DNA from 3 places in the Marinospirillum alkalitolerans genome. Region 3 is predicted to be linked to each of the others. Evidence: predicted binding sites of a transcription regulator. Region 3 holds the regulator's gene; each other region holds the start of a gene.

Region 1 (6,212 bases), on a different contig from region 3:
AAAAAACAAAGGTGAGTAATTTAGTCGGATTTTTCATGGTGAAGCGCTTTAACTCTGAGTCAGTTCAGTCGATAATACCTGCTAAAGCATTCTACTCACAAGCGAGCCGTTGGGCTAAGCATTCTGATCACTTTATAAAAGAGAATTCTGATGGCAGACAAAAATCATGAGTTAAGAAAAGCCGGCCTGAAAGTAACCTTGCCACGGATCAAGATACTGCAAGTGCTTGAGAAACATGCAGAAGATCACCTCAGCGCAGAGGATGTCTACCGTATTCTGATTGAAAATGGTGAAGACGTCGGTTTGGCAACTGTCTATCGTGTGCTGACTCAGTTTGAGGCAGCAGGCTTGGTGGATAAGCATAATTTCGATGGCGGCCATGCTGTTTTTGAGCTGGCGGGCGAGAAGCACCACGACCATATGGTGGATGTGGATACGGGTGAAGTGATCGAGTTTTTCGATGAAGAGATCGAAAAACGTCAGCATGCACTGGCGAAGGCGCATGGCCTTGAGTTGGTGGATCACTCTTTGGTTTTATATGTGCGCCGTAAAAAAGACGCAGAGTAAGACCAAGCGGGTTCAATAATAGCGATTAAAAAAGGCTCCTTAGGGAGCCTTTTTGATGCTGAGTGCGGCTAATGGTGGCGACTTTGGAGCATTTCTTGAGCATGAGCTAGGGTTTGGGCAGACAGGTGAATACCGCCTAGCATCCGTGCTAGCTCGGCAATACGCCCAGCCTGATCCAGCAGCTGCATCCGTGTGAGTGTTGAGTGTTCATCGCTTTCTTTGTGGATATGCAAATGCTGATCGCCCTGCGCCGCCACTTGCGGTAGGTGGGTGACGCAGAGAATCTGCCCGCGTTGCGCCAGTTGATGGAGTAAGCGCCCCACAATTTCGGCGGTCGCGCCAGAGATACCTACATCTACCTCATCAAAGACCAGTGTGGGAATGCTGCTGGTTTGTGCGGTAACGACTTGAATCGCCAGACTAATACGTGACAGTTCACCGCCAGAGGCAATGCGGATTAAAGGTTTGGCCGGTTGACCTGGATTCGGCGCGATCAGAAATTCCACTTCATCAAGACCGCTGGCCTGATAATGGGCGGTGCGTTGGAAGGCAAGTTTAAACTGGCTTTTTTCCATGCCCAGATGAGCGAGCTGCTGATCAACAGCTGCCTCGAGCTGTCGTGCCGCTTCCTGACGCGCTTGGCTCAAGGCTTCGGCCTGTTCAAGATACATCTGTTCGAGCTGGATCAGCTCCGCCTCCAAGGCTTCACGACCGCCTTCTGGCCCCATCAAATCATGGAGTGATTGTTGGAGCTGTTGATGATGTTGCGGCAGTTCAGCAGGATCGATCTGATGCTTGCGTGCAATTTGGTACACCTGACTCAGTCTGTCCTCAACCCAGAGAAGCCGCTGCGGATCAAGCTCGAGCTGGCCGATAAAATGGCTGAGTTCGCGGCTGGTTTCCTGAAGTTGTATCTGCGCCTCACTGAGAAGCTGAAGAATCTCAGTGATTTTGGGGTGTTGTTGACTGGCGAGACGGTGCAGAGCCTGATTCACGGCCTGTAGGGCTGCGCCTTCATCATGATCACACAAATCCAAGGCTTCTTGGCTGGTCTGAATCAGGGCCTCGGCATGCGCCAGTTGATGCTGTTCGGCTTCAAGCTCTTCGAGTTCGCCTTCTTGTAGGTTGAGCTGGTCGAGCTCCTCTACCTGATAGCTCAGCAGCTGGATTCTGGCTTGCTGGGCCGCATCTTGCGTATCGAACTGCTTGAGCTGGCGCTGGGCTTTTTGCCACAACAGAAACTGGCTATTGAGCTGCGTGAGTCGATGATCCAGTCCTGCATAGTGATCCAGCAGGCGCAAATGCTGGTCGCGGCGCAGGAGCGATTGGTGTGCATGCTGGCCATGAATATCCATCAGCAGCTCACCGAGCTCTTTCAAATGCTGAACTGGGCAGGGTTGCCCGTTGATCCAGGCTTTAGAGCGGCCGTTGGCGAGCAGGCTGCGTCGTAAAATACACTCGCGGGTTTCCAGCTCATGCTCCGCCAGCCAATCTCGGGCTTCGGCAAGATGGGTGATATCAAAACGAGCAGTAATTTCAGCGCGTTGTGCGCCATGACGCACGCTATCACTATCGGCACGATCGCCCAGCGCCAAACCAAGAGCTGAAAGCAGGATCGATTTACCCGCGCCGGTTTCACCAGTGATCACCGTCATGCCGGGTTTAAAATCCAGCTCCAGATGATCCACGATGGCCAGTTGTTGGATGGAAAGGCTGAGCAGCATGGCAGGCTCCCTGATATTTTATACAGTAGCTTTATACCTGAGTCTGCGCAGCGGAACAAGTCGCGTCAATAATTTTTTATTCACCCCTTGAAAGACTGGGGGCTTGCCCTCATCTGATCATTTAATCCATCCCGCTTCGGCCGCATGCTAGGTTCACTAGCGAGTTCATGAGGGGTTTCCTAGCCCTCTCAGGCCGATCCACAGACTAACCTAAGTGACCCAACGGAGTTAAGCATGAGTCATCCAGAGGACAGCAAGCCAACAGCGGCTGAAGAGCAGACTAATGAGGCCGTTGTTGAGCCGCTCGATCTCAGCCCAGAAGAGCAGATTGCCGGTTTAACCGCACAGATAGAAACCTTGCAGCAAGAACTGGCTGAAGCCAAGGACCAGATGCTGCGTGCGGCGGCCGATGCACAAAATGCCCGTCGCCGTGCTGAAGCGGATATTGAAAAGGCGCACAAATTCGCGCTTGAAAAGTTTGCTAAAGAGCTGTTGCCCGTTGCTGATAGCCTTGAAAAAGCCAGCGATGCGATGGTCAGCGCCGAAGAATCCCAGCGTGAAGGTGTGGCGATGACGCTGAAGATGTTTATCGGTGCGTTGGAGAAGTTCAACATTCACCAGGTCCATCCTCAAGGCGAGACTTTTAACCCCCAGTTCCACGAAGCAATGAGCATGGTGCCCAACCCTGAGCTGCCTGCGCATGCGGTGATGGACGTTTTGCAAAAAGGCTACACCCTGAATGAGCGCCTGCTGCGCCCTGCGATGGTGGTTGTGGCTACAGGTGGTCCAGCAAAAAAAGATGACTGACTGACTTGAAAACAGCCCTCAGTGAACACATTTAAGGGTTATCAAGCAGTAGAAGAACGCCAAGGCTCATGCGTTGAGCCCTCAGCATGAACAGAATGAATTGATTATTGGAGAAAGACTATGGGCCGTATTATTGGTATTGACTTAGGTACAACTAACTCTTGTTTGGCTGTTTTAGATGGTGACAAGGCAAAGGTCATTGAAAATGCTGAAGGTGGCCGTACCACGCCTTCCATCATCGCTTATGCAGAAGATGGCGAAACCCTGGTGGGGATGAGTGCCAAGCGTCAGGCCGTGACCAACCCACAAAACACCCTCTATGCAGTCAAGCGTCTGATTGGCCGTCGCTTTGAAGAAGAAGTGGTACAAAAAGACATCAAAATGGTGCCTTACAGCATCGTGAAAGCCGACAATGGCGACGCGTGGGTGGAAGTCAAAGGCAAGAAGATGGCGCCTCCACAGATTTCTGCCGAAGTCTTGAAAAAGATGAAGAAAACAGCAGAAGACTATCTTGGCGAAGAAGTGACAGAAGCGGTGATTACTGTCCCCGCCTACTTCAACGACAGCCAGCGTCAGGCGACTAAAGATGCCGGCCGTATTGCTGGCCTTGAAGTGAAGCGTATTATCAACGAGCCAACAGCAGCAGCACTGGCCTATGGTATGGATAAATCGCGTGGTGACAAAACCATCGCAGTTTATGACTTAGGTGGTGGTACTTTCGATATTTCGATTATCGAAGTGGCCGATGTTGATGGCGAAACCCAGTTTGAAGTGCTGGCCACCAATGGTGACACCTTCTTGGGTGGTGAAGACTTTGACCTGCGCCTGATCGAGTATCTCGCAGACGAGTTCAAAAAAGACAGCGGTATTGATCTGAAGGGTGATCCTCTGGCGATGCAGCGTCTGAAAGAAGCGGCTGAAAAAGCCAAGATCGAGCTGTCTTCTAGCCAGCAAACAGATGTCAATCTGCCCTATATCACCGCAGACAGCTCAGGTCCTAAGCACTTGAACGTCAAGGTCAGCCGCGCCAAGCTCGAAGCCTTGGTTGAAGATCTGGTTGAGCGTTCTTTAGCGCCTTGCCGTACGGCTTTACAAGATGCTGGCCTGTCAGCCTCAGATATCGATGATGTGATTCTGGTGGGTGGCCAAACGCGGATGCCGAAGGTGCAAGCCCGTGTTGCTGAATTCTTTGGCAAAGAAGCACGTAAAGATGTCAACCCAGATGAAGCCGTTGCCGTGGGTGCAGCGATTCAAGGTGCGGTACTCTCGGGTGATGTGAAAGACGTTCTGCTGCTGGATGTCACACCACTGACGCTGGGTATTGAAACCATGGGTGGCGTGATGACTTCTCTGATTGAGAAGAACACCACCATCCCAACCAAGAAGTCGCAGGTTTTCTCGACAGCGGATGACAACCAGAATGCGGTCACCATCCATGTGTTGCAAGGTGAGCGTAAGCAAGCGGCACAGAACAAATCCCTGGGTCGTTTTGATCTGGCTGATATTCCACCCGCACCGCGCGGTGTGCCTCAGATTGAGGTGACCTTTGATCTGGATGCCAACGGTATTTTGAATGTATCGGCCAAAGACAAGGCGACAGGCAAAGAGCAGTCGATCGTGATCAAGGCTTCTTCTGGCTTGTCGGATGAAGAAATCGAGAAGATGGTGCGTGATGCCGAAGCTCATGCAGCAGAAGACAAGAAGTTTGAAGAGCTGGTGCAAGTACGTAACCAAGCCGATGGTATGATTCACGCCACGCGCAAAACACTGACTGAAGCCGCTGATAAGGTTGAAGCCAGTGAGAAAGAAGCGATTGAAAAGGCGATTGCCGATCTCGAAGAGGCGCTCAAATCAGATAACAAAGAGCAGATCGAAGAGAAGACGCAAGCTCTGGCCACCGCTTCAGGCAGCTTAGCGCAGAAGCTCTATGCTGATGCAGGCGCAGCTGAAGGTGCAGCCCAGCCAGAAGCTGGCAAGGGCCCAGATGATGCAGTGGATGCTGAGTTCGAAGAAGTGAAAGAAGACAAGAAGTAAGCACCCATTTAACTCTACACCCACACAGTGCGCGAGCAGCGGCTTGCGCCTGATGCCAACGCGGGCCAGTTCCCGCGTTGGTTTTTCTGTAACGGGTGGCAAAAGCGGTGACGAGAAACCATGGCAAAACGTGATTATTACGAAATCCTGGGGGTCGAACGCGACGCCGATGAGAAGGCGATCAAAAAAGCCTACCGTCGCTTGGCGATGAAATACCACCCGGATCGCAATTCAGACGACCCTGAGTCAGTCGAAAAATTCAAAGAAGCGACCGAAGCCTATGAAGTGCTAGCCGATGCCGATAAGCGTGCAGCCTATGATCGCTTTGGGCATGCTGGTGTGGATCCGCAAATGGGCGGTGGTGGCGGTGGCTTCCAAGGTGGTGCCGGTTTTGGCGACATCTTTGGCGATATGTTTGGCGATATCTTTGGCGGCGGTGGTGGCCGAGGCGGTCGCAGTGGTGCTCAGCGTGGTGCGGATCTACGCTACCAGCTGGATCTGGATTTAGAAGATGCCGTCAAAGGCACCAGCGTGAAAATCAAGGTGCCCACTTTGGATGAGTGTGATGCCTGTCACGGCACTGGCTCAGAAGATGGCCAAGCCGAAACCTGTTCGACCTGTAATGGCATGGGGCAGGTGCGGATGCAGCAGGGCTTCTTCGCGATCCAGCAGACCTGTCCACGCTGTCACGGCTCTGGCAAGGTGATTCGTAACCCTTGTAAGAGCTGTCATGGTGAAGGTCGAGTGCAGAAGACCAAAACTCTTGAAGTCAAAATCCCCGCTGGTGTGGATACCGGAGATCGGATTCGTCTTTCAGGCGAGGGTGAAGCCGGACGTCTTGGTGGCGGAACGGGCGATCTCTATGTGCAGATCAACGTGCGTCCCCATCCGATTTTTGAGCGAGAGGGTGCGGATCTTTACTGCGAAGTCCCCGTCAGTTTTGTGGATGCCACACTAGGCGGTGAGCTGGAAGTCCCAACGCTGGAAGGCCGCGTGAAGCTCAAGATTCCAGCGGAGACGCAAACAGGCAAGCTCTTTCGCTTGCGCGGTAAGGGTGTCAAACCCGTGCGTGGCGGCATG
Region 2 (6,212 bases), on a different contig from region 3:
AGTACAAGAAGGCAGGGAGGATGGCGGCCAGTACGATGGTGCCGTAGCTCACGCCAGTTGTTTCCGCCATGATAAAGGCGCTGGCCCCCATGATGGGCGGTAAAATCTGCCCACCGACCGAAGCGCTGGCCTCGACTGCACCGGCAAAGTTGCGGTGATAGCCGATCTTCTTCATCAGCGGGATGGTGAAGGCGCCCGTTCCGACAACGTTTGCCACCGCTGTACCGTTAATACTGCCCATAAAGCCACTTGAAATGACCGCGACCTTGGCTGGACCGCCTTGCTTGTGGCCTGCCAGTGCTAACGCCAGATCATTAAAGAGCTGGCCCATGCCTGATTTGGCCAAAAAGGCACCAAACAAGATGAACAGGAAGATAAAGTTAACCGAGGCACCAATGGCGGAAGAGTAGAGACCTTCGGTTTTCAGGTACATATGGCCAAAGATATCGCCCAGATCAAAATTCCGCGTCAGCAGGCGATCGGGCATGATGTCCAGATGGCTGACAAAGGGGTAGGCTAAGAAAATCAGCGCCAGAATCGGCAAGGCCAAGCCCATGGTCCGTCGCGCCGCTTCCAGCACCAGCAGTACGGTGACCATACCCATCGCAATATCGAGGGTGTTGGGTATCCCGCCACGGGTGGTCATGATGTTCTGGTATTCCATCACCAGATAGCCCAGCGTGACGATAGAGGCCAACACCATCAACCAATCATCCCAGCTGGCTCGTGCCCGACTGGCTTTGTTGTTGCTTGGATACAGTAGAAAAATCAACACCAAGCCAATCGCTACGTGGGTTGCACGCTGGAGAAGCTCAGGGAGTGGAAAATAGGTGATATAAAGGTGAAAAACGGAATAGCTGATCGCGAGCAGCATCACCAGCAGGCCAAGTGGGGAGTGCCCCAGATGGCGTGTCGCGGATTGGCGATCGAGCTTTTCGAGCAGAGCCTGTTGTTCTGCTGTCGTCGCGCTGTCCGTTGGAGTTTCATTCGGGCGCATGGCAGGTTTCCTTCGCAAATAAAGTCAAAATCAAGGGTCGAGATTGCAGCGTAAAATGGACCGATGTCATTTGTTCTACCCAGGTTGAAAAATAATACTTTTCGCTGGGTGTGATGATCTGGGCGTCCATACTCGGAGAAATAAACCAATGAAGCTCATTGAAGTGGCGCTCCAAGGTATATTCCAGCACTCCCTCTTGCTGACTCGCGCTGGGCGTGAGTTGATAGGGGGAGCCTGCACCGAAGCTTTCCATGCGGGTGGTGTACAGCAAAAAACCACTGGCAACCAGCTGGTAATCTTCTTCCCAGCGGCTGTGTTCGACAGAATGTATCCAGGATAAGGTGAAACGAGGGGTGTTGAGCTGGCAGGCAAAGCCTTCTGCCTCGATGATCAGACGTGGCACAGGCCAGCTACTGAACACCAGCAGGAGCAGGCCGAAACCTGCTCCATACACCAGCTTACTGGGCAACCTCATCATAGTAACGCTGTGCACCTGGGTGCAGTGGCGCAACCAGGCCTTGCTGAGCACGCTCTAAGGAGACATCACGCACAGCTTGGTGGGCGCTGAGCAGCTGTGGCAGGCTCTCAAAGAAGGTGCGCGTCAGACGATACACATCATTCTCAGACAGATCTTCACGCACAACCAGCGCATTCATGATGGCCGCAGTAGGAATGGCTTCTGCATTGCCATAGGTGTTGGCTGGAATCTCTAAGCCCACAAAGTAGGGGCGATCGGCGATGATTGGGCTTAAACGCTCAGGCGTAATGGTGACCAGCTTCAGATCAAAGCTTTGTGCCAATTCCATTAAAGAAGCGTTGGGGATGCCGCTGGTTAAGAAGGCTGCATCAATACGGCCAGCACGCAGGCCATCGGCCGCTTCGGCATAACCCAGATAATCCACACGCAGGTCGTTATAGGTGATGCCATGACCATTCAGCAGAGTGCGGGCGCTCACTTCTACACCTGAGTTTTGTGCACCCACGGCAACGCGCTTGCCGCGCAGATCATCCAGCGTCTCGATGCCGGAGCGTTGTGAAGTCACAACCTGCACATAGTTAGGATATAAGGCTGCAATTTGACGCACGTTTTCAATAGGTGTTGCAAAGCTATTTTCACCATTGATGCCATAGCTTAAAACGTCACTCATTAAAAAAGCCATTTCAACACGGTTACCGGCCAACAGGTTCATGTTTTCAACCGAGGCACCGGTGGTTTGTGTGCGCGCATTCACGCCATACACACGGTTATATTGTTCAGCTAAGTTGGTCGCAATAATATTATAAGGACCAGAAGCACCGCCGGTAGCAATGGTGATCAGGCGCGCATCCAAGCGATCACGCTCTGTATCCTCTGCTTGTTCACTGGAGCAAGCCGCCAAACCGCCAGCCAAGATTAGCGCCATCACGCCGCTCAATAGGCTTTTTGTTTTCATGTCAATCTTCCTCTGTGTTTTATCTGTTATCAATATTGCTTTTTACTAAACAAGCATCATCTATCCAGTTGTGACTGGTTTTTTTGATGACTCTTCAGTCAAAAGACGTCAGAGATTAAAACAACCAAGCAAAATTGTCATCCATTTTATCCGTGCAGGCTGGGTTTCAGGGCTGCAGTGATGTGGGAGGTTGCATCTTGGTCATGAATTAATTACTGTATAAAAAATCAGTATCGTGGAGGGGTGTCATGACACCTTCAATTGATTGGCTAGGACAAGCACTGGTGCAAGAGTCTCGACTGGCTATTCCCCTGTATCAAGATGCCGTCAGTGCTGGCTTTCCTTCTCCTGCACAAGAGGATGTGGAGCGGACACTGGATTTAAATACCCTCTGTATTCAGCATCCGGCAGCGACCTTTTTTGTCCGTGCTCAGGGCGAGAGCATGATCGAAGCTGGTATTTTTGCTGGAGATATTCTGGTTGTGGATCGTGCACTCACCGCACGTCATGGCGATATCGTCATTGCGCGTCTTTTTGGTGAGCACACCGTGAAAGAGCTGGCGCTCCGCCCTCAGGTGCGTCTGGTGCCGCGCCATGCTGGGTGGCCTGAGATCCCCATTCCAGAGGGCGCGGATCTGGAGATTTTGGGGGTGGTGACTTTTGTGCTGCATGCATTGAGAGGCGCGGGCTAATGTATGCGCTGGTGGATTGCAACAGCTTCTACGCCAGTTGTGAAAAGCTCTTTCGGCCTGATTTGCGTGATCGGCCTGTCGTTGTGCTGTCAGGGCAGGAGGGATGTGTGGTGGCCTGCTCAGCCGAAGCCAAGGCCTTGGGTATCCAGATTGGCGTGCCTGTCTTTCAAATTTCGGCCTTGATCCAAGCCGAGGGGGTGGTCTGCTTTGCGGCCAACTTTGCCCTCTATGCCGATCTTTCGCAACGTGTCATGGCCACGCTCGAAGCCCATGCGCCAGAGGTGGAAATCTACTCCATTGATGAAGCCTTTGTGCATTTACAGGGATTGACTGCCCCTTGGCAGGCCATAGGGCAGCAGCTGCGAGCCAAGGTCGCGCAGTGGACGGGCATACGCACCTGTGTGGGCATTGCACCCACTCGGACCTTGGCGAAGTTAGCAAACTATGCTGCCAAGCGTTATCCAGCCACCCAAGGGGTTGTAGATTTATCCGCTCCAGAGCGCCAACGTCGCCTGCTAGCACTCTTGCCGGTTCGTGCAGTGTGGGGCGTTGGGCGGCAATTGGCGGCGCAACTTGAATCCCAAGGTAAAATCAGCGCTTTAGACTTGGCCGATTCCGATCCCGCCTGGATTCGAAAGCACTTCTCCTTGACGCTGGAGCGGACGGTGCGTGAGCTGAGAGGCCAATCCTGCTTGCGGCTGCGTCAGGTGCATAGTGCCAAGCAACAGCTGATTTGTTCGCGCTCCTTTAGTGAACGCATTACTGACTTTACGCGCTTGCGAGAGGCCATCAGTCTTTTTACCACCCGAGCGGCGCGTAAACTGCGTCAAGAAGAGCGTCTGGCAAAGAAAATCACCGTGTTTATTCGTACTAGCCCGCATCAGGCAGGCTACTATGCCAATAGCGCGACACTGGATTTGCTGGAACCCAGTGCGGATACACGGCGTTTGATTGAAATGGCGCATCAAGTTCTCAAATCGATTTGGAAGCCCGGACCGCGCTATATGAAGGCAGGTGTGATTTTAAGTGATTTCTATGCCCCAGGCTGTTGGCAGCCTTCTCTATTAGAGGATATCCCCCGTAAGCCGCAGAGCGCCAAATTAATGCAGGTCTTGGACCAATTGCATCAACGAGGCGTCGGGGAGGTTTTTTTTGCCGCTCAGGGAGTGAGGGGTGTTGGAACTCGTCAGTCTGCGCTACAGTCACCGGCCTATACCACGCGCTGGAGTGATCTTCCTCGAGTCAGCTAATCTCGATCAGAGGCTTCTAGATTTGCGGCTCATTGGTCTGTTCAGCAGGCTTATTCTGTGCATTTGGCGGTGGATCAGGAATAAAATCGATCTGCTGCTGATCATGACGGCGTTTCTCAAGCAGCAGCGCAATCAACAGCAGGCTCGTGGAGCCGGCAAAGACCCACGCCACCCAGCCTTGTGAAAATAAAGCCAAGCAGGCGCAGATCAAGGCTCCTAAAAAGAGCAGTCCAACAGGTGAGCTATCGGCTTGGCCTAAGGATGCCAATCTTGCTGTCTGATCTCTGGCACGAGCGGGCCGCTGCATCAGTGATCTGGAGCCAGAAGCTGAATAATCAATCAGATGGGTGTGCTGCTGCTGAAGAGTCATGTAACCTCCTTGTTTTGATCTGTATCTTATTGAATCAGAGAGTGGTTAAATGTCAATCACATTCAGGGTGAGCAGAACAAAAACAAGATGAAATCCGATCTAGATCAACAGGGATAGGGTGTAGGATGCAGCGCCTGCTGGCTGCTGGTTATAACATGGTGCATAACCATTTCACATAACAAAGAAGGAGGTGATGCATGAGAATAGAGGATGAAATCTATGTCAGTCTTGATCAGGGTATCCGGCTGAGTTTGCCTTCTTTATGGGATCAAGCTTGGATCAATATCACCTGGCTGGATGACTCTATTGGTGTCGATGGGGAGTATTTATCACCAGAAACGGATGAAGTGCAGTTTTTCTCTGTTCAGGATCAAGCCTTTGATGACTTAGAAGACTTGTATCAAATCATGATGAAACGCGGTGATGCTCGGTGGAATCGGGCTCGATATACCTTGCGTCCACAAGGTGAATTCAGTTTTGATGTGGAGTGGGATCAAGCCTTGGCTGATCAGGTTGATGTTGCGCACTAGACTTTTGTATTCCTGTATTGCGATTTTTAGTTTTATTGTGGAAGGGTAAGGCCAATGGAGTTGAGTGTTGATTCGCGCCTTGCTTCCTAAATCAAAATGGGCTTATTGATTAGATTGAATGGAATAATGCGGATGGATAAAGATGAAAGAAAATGAAAAGGATGTTTGTCTGAAAATTGCGCAGGGTCTTGCTCGCTCAATTGAAGAGGAGTGGTCTGCTGCGTTGGTTGTATTTGATGACCTGCTAGAAGCTGGTGAGTTTGATTGCACCTATCAACAGGCGGGCTCTTTAGAGGTCGAGAAAGATTTTGATATTGATTATTCAATCTATCTTCTTTTTAAGCAGCTGCGCCAGGTGATGGATGAAAATAAAGCAGACGCTTGGAATCGCGCAAGATTTAAACTCTATCCAACAGGTCAATTTTGTGTTGATTTTGAATGGGATCAGGGGCTTGCGGATGAAGTCGAGGCCAGCTCATAGATCGTTAATCGTGGCGTTGATCTAGGAAACCTCTGATCAACGTCATGAGCGCAGTAGTTAATCAGAGGCTTTCTAAGGCTTTTGGGCTCTAAAATGAGCCCAGATCAGACGATAGTGTTCGACGCCCTTGCTGTATTTTTTTGAGCAGTAGAGCCAGTGTGCCAGCAAGGCACAGCTGAGCCCCATTGCGCCAACAAGGACCATGCTGGTTGTCCCCGCCAGCCAAGCGAAAAGAGTAGCCGCCGCCAGCAACAGCATATAAGCCCGATTGTGCCAGATTAAAAATCTATGAAAGATGCAGTAGCCGCGGGATAGCAGGAAAGTGCTGGTTGAGAGGATCAAACTCAGTAGAACCCATGCCGCAAGCTCAAGGTACATCAGCGTCTGCTCTTTCACCCACAGGGCTGCGATATCCGATATCAGCAGCACAGTCATCACCAGGCAGGCTAGCATCAGCAA
Region 3 (6,212 bases):
TAGGCGCATTTGAATATCGCCTTCAACGCTAAAATGGCCTTGAGCCGTAAAAAGCTGATGGTAGTTAAAGTGCAGAGTCAGGCCTTGCTCAGTGGGAAAGTGGTGCTCGCAGGTCCATTGACCGACCAGCAGTTGCTCATCATGAGCGAGTGCAGCGCAGCTGAGTAGCAGGGCGCAGGGAAAGAAGATCAAACGACGCATGAGATAGATCCTTAGCAGCGAAAAAAAGACAGGATAAGGCATCTGCTGCATAGAATGCCAGTGATGCCCAAGGTCTGGCTGCTGAGATCGCCAGCAGGGCGCGTTGCTCAGTGATCAGGGTGGCATCCCATCCAGCACTGGGTTACTGTATGCGGCAAATCTCATCGTCTGAGACAGCTTTTGTCTTTTCAAATATAGAAATTTTTATTTAAGTCAACAGGATAGCGAACGGAATGGGTAAATCACTGGTTATTGTCGAGTCCCCGGCCAAAGCCAAGACGATTAATAAGTACTTGGGTAGCGACTTTATCGTCAAATCGAGCGTAGGCCATATCAGAGATTTACCTGTCAGCGGTGGCGGGAAGAGCTCCACCGCGCGCGCGACGAAAAAAGCGCTGACAGCGGCCGAGAAAAAGCAGCGCGCTCAGGATCAGTTGATCGCCCGCATGGGGGTCGATCCAGAGCATGGCTGGAAAGCGCATTATGAAATCTTGCCCGGCAAGGAAAAGGTGGTCAGCGAGCTGAAAAAGCTAGCGAAAGAAGCCGATGCCATTTATCTGGCGACGGATTTGGACCGCGAGGGAGAGGCCATAGCTTGGCACCTGCGCGAGACCTTGGGCGGTGATCCGCAGCGTTATCGTCGCGTGGTGTTTAACGAGATTACCAAAAAAGCCATTACCCAGGCCTTTGAGCAGCCAGGTGAGCTGGATCTGCACCGTGTACAGGCGCAGCAAGCGCGACGCTTCCTCGATCGTGTGGTGGGTTATATGGTGTCGCCCTTATTGTGGGCGAAGGTGGCTCGGGGCTTGTCTGCTGGTCGTGTGCAATCGGTTGCGGTGCGCTTGATCGTAGAGCGTGAACGCGCGATTCGTGCTTTTGTGCCCGAAGAATACTGGGATGTGCACGCGGATTTGCGTTCGGATCAACATCCGCTGCGTTGTCAGGTGGTCAGTCAGGCCGGTCAGGCTTTTCGTCCCGTGAATCAGCAGCAAACAGACGCCGCTCTGGCCATTTTGCAAACAGCCCAATATCAGCTGATTGATCGTGAAGACAAGCCCACCCAAAGCCGTCCAGGTGCGCCGTTTATTACCTCGACTTTGCAGCAGGCGGCCAGTACACGCCTTGGTTTTTCAGTCAAGAAAACCATGACGCTGGCTCAGCGCCTCTATGAAGCGGGTCATATCACCTATATGCGTACGGATTCGACCAACCTATCGCAAGAGGCGGTTGCCAGCTGCCGTGAGTGGATTGCTGAAGCCCTGGGTGCGGCCTATCTGCCAGAGCAGCCAGTGTCCTACTCCAGCAAAGAAGGCGCACAAGAAGCCCACGAAGCGATCCGTCCCTCACAAGTCAAAGTGAAGGGTGAAGATCTTAAAAATATGGAGCGGGATGCCCAGCGTTTGTATGAGCTGATTTGGCGTCAGTTTGTGGCCTGTCAGATGCCACCCGCGCGCTATTTGTCTTCGACGCTGACGGTTCAGGCGGCTGATTTTGAACTGAAGGCCAAGGGTCGTGTGCTGCAATTTGATGGTTATACGCGGATTCAGCCGCCAGCAGGGAAGCAGGGCGAAGACCAGGTCTTGCCTGATTTGCAAAAGGGGACGCAGCTGGATTTGCTGGCGCTGGACCCCAAGCAGCATTTCACCAAACCACCGGCGCGCTTTACCGAAGCTGCATTAGTGAAGGAGCTGGAAAAGCGCGGTATCGGCCGTCCGTCCACCTATGCGGCGATTATCTCGACGATTCAAGAGCGGGGCTATGTCAAGCTCGAAAGCCGTCGCTTCTATGCAGAAAAGATGGGCGATATCGTCACCGATCGTCTGGTCGAGAGCTTCCATGATCTGCTCGATTACAGCTTTACGGCACGGATGGAGGATGGACTGGATGCCGTCGCTGAAGGGGGGGCGGATTGGAAGGATCTGCTGAATCACTTCTACAGCGATTTTCGCCGTCAGCTGGATCAGGCCCAGTCTGAGCAGGGTATGCGTCCCAATCAGCCAGTCGAAACCCATATCAGCTGCCCAACCTGTTCGCGGCCGATGCAAATTCGCATCGCTTCCACTGGAACCTTCTTAGGTTGTTCAGGCTATGCGCTGCCACCTAAGGAGCGCTGCAAAACCACCATCAATCTGGTGCCCGGTGATGAATTTGTGGCCGAAGATGCTGATGAAAATGCCGAAGTTGATGCTCTGCGTGCCAAGCGACGTTGCCAGAAGTGCGGCACCGCGATGGAAAGCCTGATCATTGATGAAAAGCGCAAACTGCATGTGTGCGGGAATAGCCCTGATTGTGATGGTTATCAGATCGAAGAGGGCCAATTCCGCTTGAAAGGCTATGAAGGCCCAACACTGGATTGTGATAAGTGTGGCAGTGAGATGCAGCTCAAAACAGGCCGTTTTGGCAAGTATTTTGGCTGCACCAACACTGAATGCAAAAACACGCGTAAGCTGCTGCGCAGTGGCGAGGCGGCACCACCCAAGATGGACCCAGTGCCAATGCCAGAGCTGCGTTGCTTAAAGGTGGATGATCACTATGTGCTGCGCGATGGGGCCAGTGGTTTGTTTTTGGCAGCCAGCCAATTCCCGAAAAACCGTGAAACGCGTCCACCGCAGGTGCGTGAGATCAAGCCACACCGTGCGCAGATTGATCCTAAGCATCATTATCTGCTTGATGCACCTGAGCAGGACCCAGCAGGTCATCCAACAGTGATTCGCTTTTCACGTAAAACCAAAGAACAGTATGTGCAGGCAGAGCAAGAGGGTAAACCGACGGGATTTCGTGCCTTCTGGAAGGATGGGCGCTGGCAGATAGAAGATAAATCCAAGGGCTAGTCGAATGTGCCAGTATCGATCTGAGGTCAGAGAAGGAGAAGAGCATGGCTGATGCGGCACACAGAACGCGGCAACTTTTTTATCAGGTGCGCTTATTGCTGGATGCCGCCCATCAGCCGCATGATCCATTGGTGGAGGTGGCTTGGCAGGAAACCTGCTACGAGGCGGCCTTGGGCGCACTGTTAAAAATTGAGTTGAGCTTTTTGCGTGAGCTGGCTGAAGCCTATCGTCTACAGCCACAGCGAGTTCACGCGCTGGCAGATCTACAGCAGCAGGCGCAGCAGCGTGACCAGCGTTTGTATGAGCTGGAGGTCTGGCGGGCTGATCGTCTGGGAATCTGTTCACGTTTGAACATGCTGGCGGCCCAACAGGGGTTGCCTCGTTCAGCAGAGGTCGCGGTCGCTGTTCCTGCGGGGCAGATTGCGGTGCAGCGTGAAGAACTCAAGCCGCTTGAGGAGCTGGAGCGGCTTTATCAGCAGCTCAAAGCGCAGGTTGATATGCTGCGCTCTGGTCTGTTGGAGGAGTAAGCTGGAGCAGAACTTCAGTTGATCATCCGTGCTGAGGCCGAGAAGGCACTCGGCACTGGATGAGCTTAATGCAGGCTATGATTGAACTGATCGCGAATCAGACCGACCGCTAAACCCTCGATGTTCAGAGTTTCTTCTTCAAGATTAATCTTGATCGGCTCAAAATCAGCGTTTTCTGGTAGCAGCCAAACGATCTGATCTTCTTGCTTAAAGCGCTTGACGGTGACTTCATCGTGGATGCGCGCGACCACCAATTGCCCATTACGCGGGGCTTGATCCAGGCGCTTGACCGCCAACAGATCACCATCAAAAATCCCGATGTCTTTCATGCTCAGCCCTTTAACGCGCAGCAGATAGTCAGGTTTTTGACTGAAGGCGTAGGCATCAACATTCAGATGACGTTCGATATTCTCTTGGGCTAAAAGCGGACTGCCGGCGGCCACCTGCCCCAAAACAGGCAGGCCTTCTTCGTTGATCTGCTCTTGCGTCAGGCGGATGCCGCGTGAGGTCCCCGCAAGAATCTCAATCGCACCTTTGCGTTCTAGAGCGCGCAGATGTTCTTCGGCCGCATTGGCGGAGCGAAACCCAAGAATGCGCGAAATTTCGGCGCGCGTGGGGGGCATGCCTTTTTCTTTCATCGCATCCTTGATGATATCCAGCACCTGCTGCTGGCGTTTGGTAAGTTTGATCATCAGTGCTCCAGAGATGTTTTTTTGCACAGCTGTTTGGTTAAACAGCCTAGTCTTCTATACAGTAGCTTGGCGCTAAGCTTAGCTTTTAAAGGCTTGGAGCTCAAGCCCTGCGCGGACAGAAAGGTGTTTTGCAGACACATTTGGCGTTCTGCGATCGAAAGGAGTAGTATTCTCGGTTTTTGGTGCGCATAAAATGAAGTCGTTTCATCAAGAGTTTTGGTTACATAACCGTCCGTTAATGCTACTGGCCTTGCCGCTTCTGGGAGCGCAGCTGGCACAAACTGGGATGGGCGTCGTCGATACGATTATGGCAGGACGTTTGAGTCCTGTGGATTTGGCTGCGGTGGCGGTTGGGGCCAGTATTTTTGGCCCCATGATGCTGCTGATTTTTGGGACACTGATGGCGGTGACCCCTTTGGTTGCCCATGCCCGTGGTGGGCAGCGGCATCATGAAATGGCGCCGCTGATTCATCAGGCGAGCTGGGTGGGGGCGCTGTTGCTGATACCGGCTTGGTTTGCCTTTTATTACAGCCAGGTGGTGTTTGATTTTATGAAGGTGGAGCCGGATGTCGCGAATCTGGCTTCGGCCTACTTGCGCGCAATGAGCTGGGGCCTGCCTGCGCTGGCTTTTTTTCAGGTGTTGCGTTGTTTGTGTGAGGGATCCAATCAGGCCCGACCTGTGTTGCTGATCAGTGTGTTGGGCTTGCTGATCAATATTCCGGCAAACTACATCCTGATCTATGGCAAGTTGGGGATGCCACAATTGGGCGCGGTGGGTTGTGGTTATGCCACGGCGCTGAGTTTCTGGTTTATGACCATCATGCTCGGTTTTTATGTCACCTTTCGCGCTGAATATCGTCCTTTGGCGATTTTTAAGAGCTGGAGCTGGCCGCAGTGGTTGGGCATCAAGCAGATACTGTGGGTGGGCCTGCCTATCGGCCTCTCTATCTTTGTCGAAGCCTCGCTCTTTACCACTATTGCGCTGTTTATTGGTTCGTTGGGTGAGGTGGTGGTCTCAGGCCATCAGGTGGCGTTTAACTTTACAACCTTGCTCTTTATGGTGCCGCTGAGCCTGGGCATGGCCTTGACTGTGAAGGTGGGGCATGCGCTGGGACAACAACGGCCTGCAACCGCCCGTCGAGTGGCCTTTTTAGGTGTTGAGATGGCGTTTTTAGTGTCTTTGCTGGGTGCGCTGGTGATGTGGGTCGCCTCGCCTTGGGTGGTGCAGCTTTACTCTTCTGATCAGGATGTGCAGCAGCTGGCCACGGCTTTGATCCAGCTGGCGGTTTTTTATCAAGTCTCTGATGGGTTGCAGGTCAATGCAGCAGGTGCGCTACGCGGCTATAAAGACACCCGAATTGTCATGTTGATTACGCTATTTTGTTATTGGGTGATCGGCTTAGGCGGCGGCTGGTGGATGGCTTTTGGTGCCAATCCTTGGGGACCACAAGGTGTACAGGGTTTCTGGTATGGCTTGATCGCCGGTCTTTCAGCCGCCTCGGTCTTTTTGCTGTGGCGCTTAAATGTGACCAGTCGGCGAACTCAGCTGGAAGCTGTGAGTCAGTGATAGAGTGCCTCATCGAAAAATAAGGAGTCTCTGATGCGTTGGTTATTGATCTTGAGTTTGAGTGTGGTGTGGATGTCGGCCTCGGCGCAGCAGTGGGCGCCTGTGCCGCACGTGCAGGTAGAAGGGCAGGCCACCTTGTTGCTGGAGGCCGATCGGGTCGATCTGCGTGCAACCTTTACCGCAGAGCATCGTGAATCACGTTTGGCCTTACAGGATTTGGAGCGCCGTGTTCAAGAAGTGCAGCGCCGTTTGCGTCGTCAGCTGCCTGAAGGCGTGCGTCTTGAGGCCAGCCAGATCAGTATTCAGCCACGTCATGCACGGCGTCAGGATCAGTGGGTCATCAGCGGTTATGTCGCCACGCGTGAAATCCGTTTGCTGAATCTTGATGTCACCG

The links. The regulator LexA, encoded in region 3, represses DNA repair genes until DNA is damaged. The targets are predictions, from matches to a motif close to TACTGTNTANNTANACAGTA.
Region 1: a site for LexA is predicted at 2,300-2,319, ahead of recN (DNA repair protein RecN). Genes of this name have one in related genera too.
Region 2: a site for LexA is predicted at 2,644-2,663, ahead of umuD (translesion error-prone DNA polymerase V autoproteolytic subunit). Genes of this name have one in related genera too.

Annotation. Positions count from the first base shown of each region.
Region 1 covers NZ_JBANFI010000002.1:272,589-278,800, reverse strand. Annotated here, with positions in the region: gene V6U78_RS04230 (outer membrane protein assembly factor BamE) at 1-37, opposite strand, end outside; gene fur (ferric iron uptake transcriptional regulator) at 151-567, shown strand; gene recN (DNA repair protein RecN) at 636-2,291, opposite strand; gene grpE (nucleotide exchange factor GrpE) at 2,526-3,098, shown strand; gene dnaK (molecular chaperone DnaK) at 3,219-5,132, shown strand; gene dnaJ (molecular chaperone DnaJ) at 5,253-6,212, shown strand, end outside.
Region 2 covers NZ_JBANFI010000005.1:107,199-113,410, forward strand. Annotated here, with positions in the region: gene V6U78_RS09260 (TRAP transporter permease) at 1-997, opposite strand, end outside; gene V6U78_RS09265 (DUF1850 domain-containing protein) at 984-1,475, opposite strand; gene V6U78_RS09270 (TAXI family TRAP transporter solute-binding subunit) at 1,456-2,430, opposite strand; gene umuD (translesion error-prone DNA polymerase V autoproteolytic subunit) at 2,679-3,122, shown strand; gene umuC (translesion error-prone DNA polymerase V subunit UmuC) at 3,122-4,372, shown strand; gene V6U78_RS09285 (hypothetical protein) at 4,389-4,742, opposite strand; gene V6U78_RS09290 (hypothetical protein) at 4,940-5,272, shown strand; gene V6U78_RS09295 (immunity protein YezG family protein) at 5,415-5,753, shown strand; gene V6U78_RS09300 (hypothetical protein) at 5,826-6,212, opposite strand, start outside.
Region 3 covers NZ_JBANFI010000006.1:36,915-43,126, forward strand. Annotated here, with positions in the region: gene V6U78_RS10375 (hypothetical protein) at 1-201, opposite strand, end outside; gene topA (type I DNA topoisomerase) at 435-3,032, shown strand; gene V6U78_RS10385 (DUF6586 family protein) at 3,077-3,559, shown strand; gene lexA (transcriptional repressor LexA) at 3,625-4,251, opposite strand; gene V6U78_RS10395 (MATE family efflux transporter) at 4,445-5,818, shown strand; gene V6U78_RS10400 (SIMPL domain-containing protein) at 5,852-6,212, shown strand, end outside.